Regions from separate parts of the Geodermatophilus sp. CPCC 205761 genome, predicted to be linked through region 1. Evidence: riboswitches for the same ligand, from Rfam matches in the RefSeq annotation. Region 1 holds a riboswitch; each other region holds the start of a gene.
What was found. Region 1 has a riboswitch for cyclic di-AMP ahead of MY526_RS06190 (C40 family peptidase). Riboswitches for the same ligand answer to the same signal wherever they lie in the genome.

Region 1 (4,339 bases):
AGCCGCCGCCCCGCCCCGCGGACCAGGGACGACGCCTCGGTCCGCAGCCGCGCGGCCGACCCCATCCTCAGCGCCGGTCCAGCAGGTGCCGGGCGGCGGCGTAGCCGCCCAGGCCACTGACCGCCCCGCCGCGCACGGTGCCCCCGGAGGAGGCCGCCACGATCCGCGGGTGCGGCGTCGCCACGCCCCACGTGCCGGCCTCCGCCGGCGTCGGCGCGACCGGCCAGGCGAGGTCGCCGTGGAAGATGTGGCCGCCCGGCATGGCCAGCGACGCCTCGACGTCCAGCGGGGAGGCCGCCTGCAGGCACGGCTCACCGGAGGCGTCGCGGGCCAGGCAGTCCAGCAGCGGCTCCTCCAGGTGCGCGTCGAGCTGCGCCACCACCCGACGCACCGCCTCGCGGCGGGTGCCCACCGGGTCGGCGCGGAACAGCCCGGCCGGCGTGTGCAGGCCGAAGAGCGTGAGCGTCTGGTACCCGGCGGCGCGCTCGGCCGGCCCGAGGATCGACGGGTCGGACAGCGAGTGGCAGTAGACCTCGAACGGGATGACGTCGGGCAGCTCCCCCGCGGCGGCCTGGGCGTAGGCGGCGTCGAGCCGGCCGGCCGCCTCGTCGACGTGGCAGGTGCCGGCGAAGGCGACGGCGGGGTCGACGCCCGAGCGCAGCCGGGGCAGCCGGGCCAGCACCATGTTCACCTTGAGCTGGGCGCCGTCCGGCGTCGTCCGCGGCGCCGCGCCGGTCAGCCGGTCGAGCACCTCGGGTGCCGCGCCGGAGACGACGAACCGGGCGTCGGCCGCCCGCTCCGCGCCGTCGCCGTCGGTCCAGTGCACGGTCACCCTGTCGGCGCGCGGCTCGATCGCCGTGACCGTCGCCCGCGTGACCAGCTCCGCGCCGGCGCCGCGGGCGGCGGTGGCCATGGCCCCGGTGACCGCGCCCATCCCGCCCACCGGCACCCGCCACAGCCCGGTGCCGTTGCCGATCAGGTGGTACAGGAAGCAGCGCCCGGCCAGGCCGTCGGCGGCGTGGACGTCGGCGAAGGTGCCGATCAGCCCGTCGGTGAGCGCGACCCCGCGGACGACGTCGTGGTGCAGGTCGTCGGCGACCACGTCGGCCAGCGGCCGCTCGACGAGGTCGGTGAACAGCCGCGGGTCGCGCAGCCGGCCGGTCAGCTCGGCGGGGGAGAGCAGCGGCTCGGTGAGCGTGGGCGCGAGGTCCTCGGCGAGGATGGCCAGCCGGCCGTACAACCGGCGCCAGCCCGCCAGCTCGGCGTCCGAGCCGGTCAGCTCGCGGAAGGACGCGGTGGTGGCCGGTCCCTCGGCGCGCTCGACCAGCAGGCCGCGCCCCCCGGCGACGGCGGTGTACGAGGCCACCGCGCGGTCGGCCAGCGTGAGCTGCAGGCCGAGGTCGGCGACGATCCGGTCGGGCAGCAGGCTGACCAGGTAGGAGTAGGCCGACAGCCGGACGTCGACGCCCGGGAAGACCTGCTGGCTGACCGCGGCGCCACCCACCCGCTCGAGCCGCTCCAGGACCAGGACGGACCAGCCGCCCTGCGCCAGGTAGGCCGCGGCCACCAGGCCGTTGTGCCCCGCTCCGACGACCACGGCGTCGTACTTGCTCCGCGCGCTCACCGGCGGACCGTAACCGGCCGGTCAGCCGTCCTCCCTGGTCGCGTCCTGCTCGTGGCGCACGGCGTCGGTGTGGCCGCCGGTCTCGGTGCTGCCGCACCCTGCGAGCGCCCCGACGAGGCCGGCACCACGAGGGGTCGCTGCAGATCCATGCGGTCCCCGTGCTCCCGTGGGCGGCCGCCCAAACCCCACCCGCACCACCGGTCCCAGGTGCTCCACCCGCCTGCGGAGTCGAGGCGAGAGTCCACGAAATCACATCCAGGTAATTGTCACCGCGGAGTTCCGGCCATTACGGTGTGTATGTCCGGCGGGGCGCTCCGTCACCACCCTGGGTGACACTCCCCGGACGCCGCCGAGCCTCTCCCTCCTCCCCGGGGGTGCGGGCCGGGGACCCACCGCAGCACTGGGGTGAAGCGCGCCCGGCCTCCGGCCGGCCGCGCCGGGCGACTTCCCGTCCGAACCCGTCAGCTAACCCGGTAGGCGGCCTGCGGAAGAACGGAGAGCCGCCGCACCATGGCGACCCCTCGCGCGTCCCGTCGCGCTGCCTGGCGACGGGCCGCCGTCGTCCTCGTCGGCGCCATCGGCGTCTCGCTCCTCCCGGCCGTGGCCGGTGCCGCGCCGGGCTCCTCGCAGGAGGCCGCCGCCCTCGTCGCCGCCCGCGGCCACGAGCTGGAGGTCGTCACCGAGCAGTTCAACGAGGCGCGTTCGGAGCTCGAGGCCCAGCAGGCCGCCGCCCAGGCCGCCGCGGCGCAGGTCGCCGAGGCGCAGGCGGTCGTGGCCGCCGCGCAGGAGCAGGTGCGGGGCATCGCCCGCAGCGCGTTCACCGGCGAGAGCATGGGCTCGCTGCGGGCCCTGATGACCAGCGGCTCGGCTGACGAGTTCGTCAACCGGGTGAACCTGCTCGACGCCGTCGCCGGCCACCAGAACGGGCTGATCGAGCAGGCCGCCTCCGCCGGTGAGGTCGCCGCGCAGGCGCAGGCCGAGGCGGACCGGGCGGCGGACGAGGCCCAGCAGCAGTACGACGCCGTCGCCGCCCAGCAGGCCGAGTTGCAGGAGCAGATCACCGCCTACCAGGCCGATTACGCGCGGCTCAGCGCCGACGAGCGACGCGCCGCCCTGGCGGCCGCGGCCACCGCCCACGGAGCCGGCCAGGAGCGGGCCAGCCGCACGGAGCGCGAGGAGCCGGCCGCCGCCGGTCCGGTGGTGGCCGACAGCGCCGCCGCCCAGAAGGCGATCGACGCCGCCATGGCCCAGCGCGGCAAGCCCTACGTGTGGGCCGCCGAGGGGCCGGGCTCCTTCGACTGCTCCGGTCTGGTGCTCTACGCCTACAAGGCAGCCGGGATCGGCCTGCCGCACTCCAGCCGCCTGCAGTCGCAGATGGGCCGGACGGTCTCGCGGGCCGAGGCCCGCCCTGGTGACCTGGTCGCCTTCTACAGCCCGGTCAGCCACATCGGCATCTACCTGGGCAACGGCCAGATGGTCCACGCGCCGACCTCCGGCGACGTCGTGAAGGTCGCCAGCGTCGACGACATGGGGGCGACCCCGCGCTTCAACCGCATCGCCGGCTAGGACCCCGTCCGCTCCCGGAGCCCCGGACGCCGCGTGCGTCCGGGGCTCCGCTGTGTCCGGGTCTTGACGTCGCGTCCTGCGGTGTGAACACTGCTCTCGAAGCAGATCGATGATCGCAGAGGAGCCGACCATGGCGCAGGGATGGCAGTGGATGTGGGCCGGCGTCGCGTTCGCCGCCGAACTCGCGGCCCTGGCGGCCCTCGGCCACTGGGGGGCGACCGCGGGCGACTCGACGGCCACCCGGTGGCTGTTCGCCCTCGGCGCGCCGCTGGTCGCGGCCTTGCTGTGGGGCCTGTTCGCGGCACCGCAGGCGGTCGTGCAGGTCGCGGTGCTCGCCGTCCTCACCAAGGTGGTGGTCTTCGGCGCGGCGGCGGCCGCGCTGCTCGCGACGGGTTCGCCGCGCCTGGCGGTCCTCCTCGTGGTCGCGGCGGTGCTGGGTTCGCTGCTGTCCGGCCCGCTGACGTCGCAGGCCCCGGTCAGCGCGGTCAGCGCGGCGGCGGCCCGCTGACCTGCTGGAGCAGCCCCCACACGAACTGCGCCCGCACTCCGCCGGGCAGGTGCACCTCCCAGCGGGTTCCCACGCCGGGGTCGACGCTCACCGCGCCGGGCAGGCCGACGACGTCGTCGAGGACGTGCTCCCAGACCAGCAGCCGGCCGGCCCGTGCCGGCGGCACGGGGGAGCCGGGCGCCGGCACCAGGTGCTCGTTCAGCACGGACCCGCCGGGGCCGGACAGCACCTCCCAGTACAGGTGCGGCCACAGCGGCAGGGGCCAGCGCCGCACCTGGACGTCGAGGTCCCCGAAGCGGCGGTCCTCCACCTCGTCGGGCGGCCCGAGGACGGCGGTCCGCAGCGCCAGCCCGCGCGGCGCCCGGGGCGAGTGCTGCAGCGCCTGCCAGCGGGTGTGCGCGGCATGGGCCTCTCCCCGGGTGGCGCCCAGCCGGGGCAGCGCCGCGGCGACCAGATCGGGGCGGACGTCGGCCATCCGGCGGAGCAGGACGAGGCAGAACTCCCGCCGCGCCAGACCCCGCACGCCGGTCGACCCTGCCAGCATCCGTCCGTGCTGATCCCACCGGCCACCGCCGCCGCGATCATGGACGGGTCGGTCACGCTCGCCTTCCGCCGGTGGGACCGGCCGCGCATGCACCCGG
Region 2 (4,339 bases), on a different contig from region 1:
ACCTCGCAGCCGCGCGCGCGGGCGCGGTCGAGGAAGGGCAGCACCCGTTCGGTCATCTCCCGGTCGTAGCAGACGTCGCCGGCGAGCACGACCTCGACGCCCGGGAGGTCACGGTCGAGCACGTCGCCGGTCACGCTCACGCCGGCCACCCCGTTGAGGAGGGCGTTGACGCCCACCGCCGTCCGGCTGAACGGGTCGACGTCGCTGGCGAGCACCGAGCGGGCCCCGGACCGCCGGGCGGCGATGGCGACCAGCCCGCTGCCGGACCCCAGGTCGAGCACCGCCCGGCCCGCCACGACGTCCGGGGTGTCCAGCACGTACCGGGCCAGCGCCTGCCCGCCCGGCCACGCCGCAGCCCAGAAGGGCGGCGCCTCCCCGGCGCCGCCCCCCTCGGTCTCCATCGCCTCCCAGAGGGCGACGACGTCGTCGGCCACGTGCAGCCGCACCTCCGGGACGGAGGACGGCCGCCGGACCTCGGTGTGGGCGCGGACGAACCGGGCGGGGACGGAGCTCACACCCGGCAGTCTGCGGCCTGCCCGCTCAGTACCAGTTGTTGGCCTTCGAGTGCGCCCAGGCGGCACACGGGCTGCCGTACCGGTTCTCGATGTAGATCAGGCCGGCGTCGATCTGCCGGTAGCCGTCCGACGTCTTGGCGATGCCGGTGCCGGCCCAGGTCGAGTTGAGGAACTGCGGGATGCCGTAGGCGGTGCTGGTGGGGTTCTGCGCGTTGGGGTTCCAGCCGCTCTCCTTGCCCCACAGGTTCTCCAGGCAGCTGAACTGGTCGGCGCTGCCGACCTTGCTCATCGCGTACTCCTTGAAGGAGCCGCGCGGCGCGGCGGACGACGACGACCCGCCACTGGCGGCCGGCGCCTCGGCCGCGCGGGCCGCCTCGGCCTCGCGAGCGGCGCGCTCGGCGGCCTCGCGCTCGGCGGCCGCACGGGCCTCGGCCTCGCGGGCGGCGCGCTCGGCGGCCTCACGCTCGGCGGCCTGGCGGTCGAGCTCGGCCTTCTCGGCGTCGGCTTGGGCCTGGGCGGCGCTGGCCTCGGCGGCCTCGCGCTCGCTGCGGGAGGCGGCGAGGTCCGCGAGCGGGGCGAGGTCCGCGGCCGCGACGTCGGCGGCCGGGGCGTCGGCGGCCGAGCCGGTCGCCGCCTCCGTCGTGATGCCGAGGGTCTCGGCGACGCTGTGCGACGCGCTGACGGTGCTGGTCTCCGCGTCCGCCTCGGCCGCGGGCTGGCCACCGGCCAGGACGTTGACCACGAGGGCGCCGGCGGCGGCCGCGGCGAGGAAGAAGGCCGGGCGGCGGCCGCCGGCCGGCAGGCGCAGCCCCCGGCGGGCGGCGGGCCGGGCATCGAGTTCGGCGGTGGCGGGGACGTCGAGCTCGGTCTTGTCCGAGGGAACGGCGGTGTCCGAGGGAACGGCGGAGAACTGCTTGGTGCGATCGATCATCTGGTGTGGGTGCTCCAGGCGAGAGTGCGCGCGAGCCGGCCCTCGACGTGCGAGGGCAGCCCGGGATGCGGTGGGCTGGGGGGTGGGTGCGCCGGCGGCGTCGGGACGTGACGCGGGAGACCGGCGGGCGCGGTCAGGCGGGATCGGCGGGCCGGGAAGAGGCGCGAGGTGCGCGCGGCCGGGAGTCCCTGCGAGCCGCGAGGGCCCGTGGGCGGAGCATGCGGAGGCTCTCCGTTCTTCCGTGGCCGCCTACCGAGTTAGCTGACGGGTTCGGGCGGGAAGACGCCCTACCTGCCCTCCGAGGAACTCTCGGCGGGCAGGACTCACCCCAGTGCTGCGGTGGGTCCCCGGCTCGTGGCCACGGTGCGCGGACACGACTCGGCGGCGTCCGGCCAGGCTCCCCGTCTGGGGCGTGACGACCGACCGGACTGCACCCACCGTAGGGGTCGTTACCGTCCTGTGACAATCGCAGGGGTCACATCCGGAACGTGACCTGGATCGCTCTCCGCGCCCGACGAGAGTCAGCCGAGGACGGACTCCCGGGGCTCGGCCATCGCCACGTTGCCGGTGAGCACGACCCCGCCGGGGCGCCGGGGCTCGGCCGTCGGCTGCTCGGCGCCCCCGGCGGTGAGCCCGTCCAGTGCCGCGCCGAGCCGGCCGGTGAGCAGCCGCAGCGACTCCCGGGCGTCGTCCTGCCGGCGCCGGAGATCGGCCACCGCCTGCGCTGCGGCGGCCGCCTCGTCGGCCAGCCGGGCCCGCTCGGCCGCCGCCTCGCGGAGCAGCTCCTCCGCCTGCCGGCGCACTCGCTCCAGGGTCGCGTCGCGCAGGTCGGCGACGTTGCGCAGCCGGCTCTCGGCCTCGGCGCGGGCGGTCGCCCGGATCTGCTCGGCCTCGCCCTCCGCCTCGGCCACGATCTCCGCGGCCCGCCGCTCGGCCAGCCGGAGCAGCTCGCGCATCGCGCCGACGACCAGCACCGCCTCCCGGTCCTGCGCACCCTCCGGAACCGCGGCCGGCGCGGGCGGGGCGTCCTTACAGCCGCTGCACGCGGAGGCCTCAGGATCGGCGGCGGGACGGTCCTGGGCCGAGGCGACGTAGTCGTCGACGTCCGCGCGGTCGTAGCCCAGCAGCCGGCGGCGGAACCTCGGGCGTGGCTCGAACAGCGCGGCCAGTCCGCCCGGCTCTCCGCCCTCGGCGACGTCCCCCTGCATCGGCTCGGCCATCCCGGTCCCCCCAGTCGGTCGGTACAGCGGCTGCACCGTCCCAGACCCTGCCGGGTGCGCGGTACGGCCGCCGCCCGGCAGGGGAACGACACGGGTGTCGTTCAGCGGGACGTGCCGAGTTGATCACTCAGCGCTGCGAGGAGTCACGAGGAGGTGACGGCGGGGCATGGTGGACGGCGGAATACCCCCGCCCCTTGCACGTTGCACGGAGCGGTAGTTGCACTCTCAATCAACCCGGAGCCCGACATGCAGTTCGGCATCTTCTCGGTCAGCGACATCACGACCGACCCCACCACCGGCCGTACGCCCAGCGAGGCGGAGCGGATCCAGGCGGTCGTCACGATCGCGAAGAAGGCCGAGGAGGTCGGCCTCGACGTCGTTGCCCTCGGCGAGCACCACAACCCGCCGTTCTTCTCCTCCTCGCCGACCACCACGCTGGCCTACATCGCGGCGCAGACGACGCGGCTGCAGCTGTCCACGGCCACGACGCTGATCACCACCAACGACCCGGTGAAGATCGCCGAGGACTACGCGATGCTGCAGCACCTGGCCGGCGGCCGCGTCGACCTGATGATGGGCCGCGGCAACACCGGCCCGGTCTACCCCTGGTTCGGCCAGGACATCCGCAACGGCATCCCGCTGGCGGTGGAGAACTACGCGCTGCTGCGCCGGCTCTGGGACTCCGACGTCGTCGACTGGTCCGGCCAGTTCCGCACGCCGCTGCAGGGCTTCACCTCCACCCCGCGGCCGCTGGACGGCGTCCCGCCGTTCGTCTGGCACGGCTCGATCCGCTCCCCGCAGATCGCCGAGCAGGCCGCCTTCTACGGCGACGGCTTCTTCTCCAACCACATCTTCTGGCCCAAGGAGCACACCCAGCGGATGGTCGAGTTCTACCGCCGCCGCTTCGAGCACCACGGCCACGGGTCGGCCGACCAGGCGATCGTCGGCCTGGGCGGGCAGGTGTTCGTGCGGAAGAACAGCCAGGACGCGGTCACCGAGTTCCGGCCCTACTTCGACAACGCCCCGGTCTACGGGCACGGCCCGTCGCTGGAGGACTTCAGCCGGGAGACCCCGCTGACCGTCGGCTCCCCGCAGCAGGTCATCGAGCGCACGCTGGGCTTCCGCGACTACGTCGGGGACTACCAGCGCCAGCTGTTCCTCGTCGACCACGCCGGCCTGCCGCTGAAGACCGTGCTCGAGCAGCTGGACATCCTCGGCGAGGAGGTCGTGCCGGTGCTGCGCCGCGAGTTCGCCGCCCTCAAGCCCGCCCACGTGCCCGACGCCCCGACCCACGCCGCCCGCGTCGCGGCCCGCGGCGGAGCGGTGGACGCCACCGTGCACGCCCCGGCCGACGACGTCACCGGGCACACCGTCGAGGAGGTGACGGCCCGATGAGCACCCGCACCCTCGCCGTCGTCAGCGCCGGGCTGTCCACGCCGTCGTCCACCCGGCTGCTGGCCGACCGGCTCACCACCGCCACGGTCGACGCCCTCCGCGCCCGCGGGGACGACGCCACCGTCGAGGTGGTCGAGCTGCGCACTCACGCCCGCGACCTGGCCGACAACCTGGTCACCGGGTTCGCCAACGGCCCGCTGCGGGCCGCGATCGACACCGTGGTCGGGGCGGACGGGCTGATCGCCGTCACGCCGGTCTTCTCGGCGTCCTACAGCGGC
Region 3 (4,339 bases), on a different contig from region 1:
GATCAACGTCAACATCTCCGACCTCGTGGTCCAGATACCGGTCGCAATCGCCGCCAACATCTGCGACGTCAACATCGCCGTGCTGGTCGCGGATCTGGTCGACGACGCGGCGAACTGCAACGCCGAGGCCACCCCCGACGCTGATGCCGAGATCACGACCACCGACGGCGGAGCCCCCCCTACTCAGGACGGTCTGGTCAACGTCAACGTCTCCAGCATCAACGTGCAGGCCCCCATCGGCGTCGTCGCCAACGTGTGCGACGTGAACGCCGCAGTCCTCGTGAACCTCGTTGCCGACGCTTCAGCACCGTGCGAGGGAAGCGCCGACCCGGATTCGACGATCACCCTGAACTGATCGACATTGTCTCGTCAGACATGCGCACCGTTCGTGACCGGGCGGTGTGGCCCAGCGTCTGCTGAGGACGGCGGGATGGTCCGGTCGACCGGAGGGTCGGCCGGACCATCCCGCCCCAGCGGTGGTCGACCAGGCTGCCCTGGGCGTCCGGCGCGGGCCCGGTCGAGTGGGAACAGCCGACAACCGGTCGCTGGGGCGGTGTGTCCGCCTCAGGAGGCGGTCCCGATCGCGTCGATCGCCGTCATGGCCTGGTCGCGCTGCGCGTCGGAGATCGGAGCCGAACCGGCCACCTCGGCCGCGGCGTCCTGCCCCTCCTCGCTCACCACGTAGCCCATGAAGTCCGCGACCAGCTCGGCGGTCCGCGCGTCGGCGTACTCGACGCAGCCGAGGTGGTAGCTGACCAGGACGATCGGGTACCGGCCGGCCTCGGTCGTGGTGCGGTCGAGCTCGACGGCGAAGGAGAACTCGCCGCGGCCCTCCAGGCGGGAGGCGTTCTCCACCACGGCGGCGGCGGCCTCGGGGGAGGGGGCGACGAACTCCTCGCCGACCCCGATCCGCGCGACGCCGAGGTCACCGGCCTGGGAGAGGTCCGCGTACCCGATGGTGCCGACGCCGCTGCGCACCGCGGCCACGACGCCGGAGTTGCCCTGGGCGGCCTCCCCGCCGGCCACCGGCCACTCGCCGTCGGGCTCGTGCGGCCAGGCGTCCCCGCCCGTGGCCGCCAGGTACTCGGTGAAGTTCTCCGTGGTGCCGGACTCGTCGCTGCGGTGCACCGGCGTCACGGCCAGGTCGGGCAGCGGTGCGCCCGGGTTGTCGGCGGCGATGGCCGGGTCGTCCCAGCGGGTGATCCGCCCGGCGAAGACGGCCGCCAGCGTGGTGGGGGAGAGGGCGAGCTCGTCGAGGCCCGGAGCGGTGTGGACGACGGCGATCGGCGAGATGTAGTTGGGCAGCTCGAACACCCCCGCGGGGCCGCAGCGGGCCGCGGCCTCGGCGAGCTCCTCGTCGTCCAGTGCGGCGTCCGACCCCGCGAAGTCGATGCCGCCGGTCAGGAACTGTTCCCGCCCGCCGCCGGAGCCGACCGGGTCGTAGTCGACGGTCACCCCCGGCTGGACGGCGGAGTAGCCCGCGGTCCAGCCCTGCATGGCCGCCTGCTGGCTGCTCGCTCCCGCACCGACGATCGCACCCGCCAGGTCGCCGGCCGCGGCGCCGGCCCGGTCGCGCTCGTTCGGCGGCACGTACCCGGCGACGGCGACGACGGCGGCTCCGACCGCCAGCGCGCCGATCCCGGCCGCGACCTTCCTCCGGGCAGTCACACACGCCTTCCGCGATCCGGGGCCCGGGCGATCGTCCCCGGGGCGCTGTCGCCGACCCTAGGCGGTCGGCTCCGGGTCCACTCGCCGGCGACCGGAGTCGGGCCGCTCGCCCGGGCGTGGCGGCCAGACGTGTCCGGGATCTCACCGGGGGGTGCCGACGCGCACTGTCGGTGACGACGCGGCCGCGCAGCCTCCTCCCTTCCGCCGGGCTCCGCCACCCGTGTCGGGGCAGGTGGGTGGTGCGGTCCCGGCAGGAGTGACGGGTGTGGCACCGTGATCACCCGTCAGCAGTCAGGCTGTGACCGCACGTAGTCGATCCTCACCCCTTCGGGCAAGGAGGCGCACCGTGTGTGTTACCCGATCGTGACCGGTGGCCCTCACGCGTAGTAGCTTTCCTGACGGCCCAGCCGGGCTCCGCCTCCCGACAACCGGGGGGCCTCGGCCGGGCCCCGCCGAACCGCCCGACGTCCCTCCGGGGATCGAGGGGGGACCGGGGACCCACCGTTCCACTGGGGTGAGTCCTGCCTGCGCACGGGGCGCAGGCGGGTAGGGCGCCGTCCGGCCCGAACCCGTCAGCTAACTCGGTAGGCGGCCGCGAGGATGGGAGAACCGTCGCCTTGGCGACCCTGCACCGCCTGCACACCGAGCTCGACCGACCGACCTCCGTCCGCCGTCGCCTGCGCTCTCCGCGCCGGGCCCTCGTCGTCGGCGCCGTCCTCGCCGGCCTCCTGGTCGGCGCGCCCGCGGCCGTCGCCGCCCCCGTCACCCCCGCAGCCTCCGAGCAGGAGCAACTCGCGGCTGACGTCGCCCGCATCGAGGGCGAGGTCAAGGCCGCCGAGGAGCAGCTGCAGCGCATGACGGTCGAGGCCGAGGCCGCCGCCGACGCCGCCCTCGTCGCCCGTGCCGAGCTCGCCGCCGGCCAGGCCGAGGCCGAGGCCACCGCGGCCGAGCTGGCCGAGGCCCGGGCCGCGGTCGCCGGTGCCGAGGAGGCCATCGCCGACCTCAGCCGCCAGGCCTACATGGGCGGCGACCAGCGCTACGGCGACGTCGAGCTGCTGCTCGACGCCGAGAGCCCCACCGAGCTGCTGCAGCAGGCCGCCACCATGGAGGTCATCGGCGACCACCGGTCCGACCGGCTGGCCGAGTTCCTCTCCGTCGAGCAGCGGGTCGCCGACGCCGACCGTGCCGCGCAGGCCGCCGTCGTCCGGCTCGACGAGCTCGCCCGCGCCGCCGACCAGGCCGAGGCGGCGGCGAACACCCACCTCGCCGAGGCGCAGGCCGAGTTCGACGCCCGCGCCGCCGAGAAGGCCCGCCTCGAGGAGGAGCTCCGCCAGGCCGGTGAGCGGATGCTGGCCGCCCAGGGTGCCGCCGACCCGGGCGCCGCCTGGGGCGAGCGCCAGGCGCAGGCGCAGACCCTCGCCAGCGCCGCCACGACGTCCGGCATGCCGACCTCCGGGCGCCTCACCTCCTGCTACGGCGCGCGCTGGGGCACCATGCACCAGGGCGTCGACATCGCCGCCCCTATCGGCACCCCGATCTACGTCCCCGAGGGCGGCGTCGTCCTGCAGGCCGGCCCGGCCAGCGGCTTCGGCCAGGCGGTCTACGTCCAGCACGGCGACGGTCAGATCACCCTCTACGGCCACGTGAACCGGTTCTTCGTCAGCGCCGGCCAGGTGGTCACCGCCGGGCAGCAGATCGCCGAGGTCGGCAACAAGGGCCAGTCCACCGGACCCCACCTGCACTTCGAGGTGCACCAGGGCGGTCTGTACGAGAACCGGGTGAACCCGATGCCGTGGCTCAGCGCCCACGGCATCGACCTCGGCGGCTCCTGCTGAGCCCGACCGCATGACGGAGGGCCCCGCACCGATCAGTCGGTGCGGGGCCCTCCGTCGTCGCGGGACCAGCCGGGTCAGGCGGCGTCGAAGCCGGCCCGGTCGACCCTGCGGTGGTACCGGGTGCCGAGCCGTCCGCCGAGGACCGCACCGAGCAGCGTGGCGAGCAGGACCGCCACGAGGGCGATGATCCCCGCCGTGGTGGCCGTTCCCTCGTCGATCGGGATCCGCGGCAGGTTCAACTGCTGCAGCACGTTGTACTCCGACCCGAGCACGACCCCGGCGACCGACAGGGCGATCACGACCAGGAGTCCGATGACCCAGACTGCGATCCCCTGCCGGACGCCGTCGAACCGGGCCATGCGGCCGGCCACGTAGCCGCCGGCGAGGTACGCGAGGAAGAGGACCACCAGCAGTGCGATGCCGCCGGCGATGCCGATGGTGTCGGCCTGCTGGGTGGCCTCCTCGGTGCTGGGGATGCCCTGGGTGAGGCCGAGGGCGACGCCTGCGGCAGAGAGCAGCGCGACGAGCAGGACGGCGAGGCCGTTGGCGGACAGCCAGCCGAAGAAGGCCGCGCCCCACTTGATGCCGCCGAAGCGGTCGTGCTGGGCGTCGACGGCGTTGCGCGCCGGGCCGCGCGTGGCCGACGCGCCGTGGTCAGTGGTGGACATGGGTCTCCTGGGAGGGGTGGGAGCGGGAGGTCGTGCACCGGGGGGCCGGGTGGGGTGTGCTGCCACCCGGCCCCGAGGGTCGGTCAGTGGCGGCGGGTCTCCTCGACGCCGTCCGCCTCGATCCGCTCCTCGCGCACCTGCTCGCTCACCGTCTGCTGCTCGGTCACG

Region 2: it holds a riboswitch for cyclic di-AMP, as region 1 does, so the genes downstream of both, MY526_RS24155 (lytic transglycosylase domain-containing protein) here and MY526_RS06190 (C40 family peptidase) in region 1, are expected to answer to the same signal.
Region 3: it holds a riboswitch for cyclic di-AMP, as region 1 does, so the genes downstream of both, MY526_RS09895 (M23 family metallopeptidase) here and MY526_RS06190 (C40 family peptidase) in region 1, are expected to answer to the same signal.

The regions. Positions count from the first base shown of each region.
Region 1 covers NZ_JALPKQ010000007.1:91,642-95,980, reverse strand. Annotated here, with positions in the region: partial or broken gene MY526_RS06200 (YhjD/YihY/BrkB family envelope integrity protein) at 1-65, opposite strand, end outside; gene MY526_RS06195 (phytoene desaturase family protein) at 68-1,624, opposite strand; cyclic di-AMP (ydaO/yuaA leader) riboswitch at 1,976-2,119, shown strand; gene MY526_RS06190 (C40 family peptidase) at 2,135-3,190, shown strand; gene MY526_RS06185 (DUF2568 domain-containing protein) at 3,321-3,698, shown strand; gene MY526_RS06180 (hypothetical protein) at 3,676-4,242, opposite strand; gene MY526_RS06175 (hypothetical protein) at 4,249-4,339, shown strand, end outside.
Region 2 covers NZ_JALPKQ010000060.1:5,179-9,517, forward strand. Annotated here, with positions in the region: gene MY526_RS24150 (class I SAM-dependent methyltransferase) at 1-515, opposite strand, end outside; gene MY526_RS24155 (lytic transglycosylase domain-containing protein) at 541-1,446, opposite strand; cyclic di-AMP (ydaO/yuaA leader) riboswitch at 1,678-1,840, opposite strand; gene MY526_RS24160 (hypothetical protein) at 1,968-2,666, opposite strand; gene MY526_RS24165 (LLM class flavin-dependent oxidoreductase) at 2,913-4,061, shown strand; gene MY526_RS24170 (FMN reductase) at 4,058-4,339, shown strand, end outside.
Region 3 covers NZ_JALPKQ010000012.1:112,486-116,824, reverse strand. Annotated here, with positions in the region: gene MY526_RS09905 (hypothetical protein) at 1-355, shown strand, start outside; gene pstS (phosphate ABC transporter substrate-binding protein PstS) at 565-1,668, opposite strand; cyclic di-AMP (ydaO/yuaA leader) riboswitch at 2,158-2,254, shown strand; gene MY526_RS09895 (M23 family metallopeptidase) at 2,286-3,503, shown strand; gene MY526_RS09890 (hypothetical protein) at 3,578-4,171, opposite strand; gene MY526_RS09885 (DUF2382 domain-containing protein) at 4,255-4,339, opposite strand, start outside.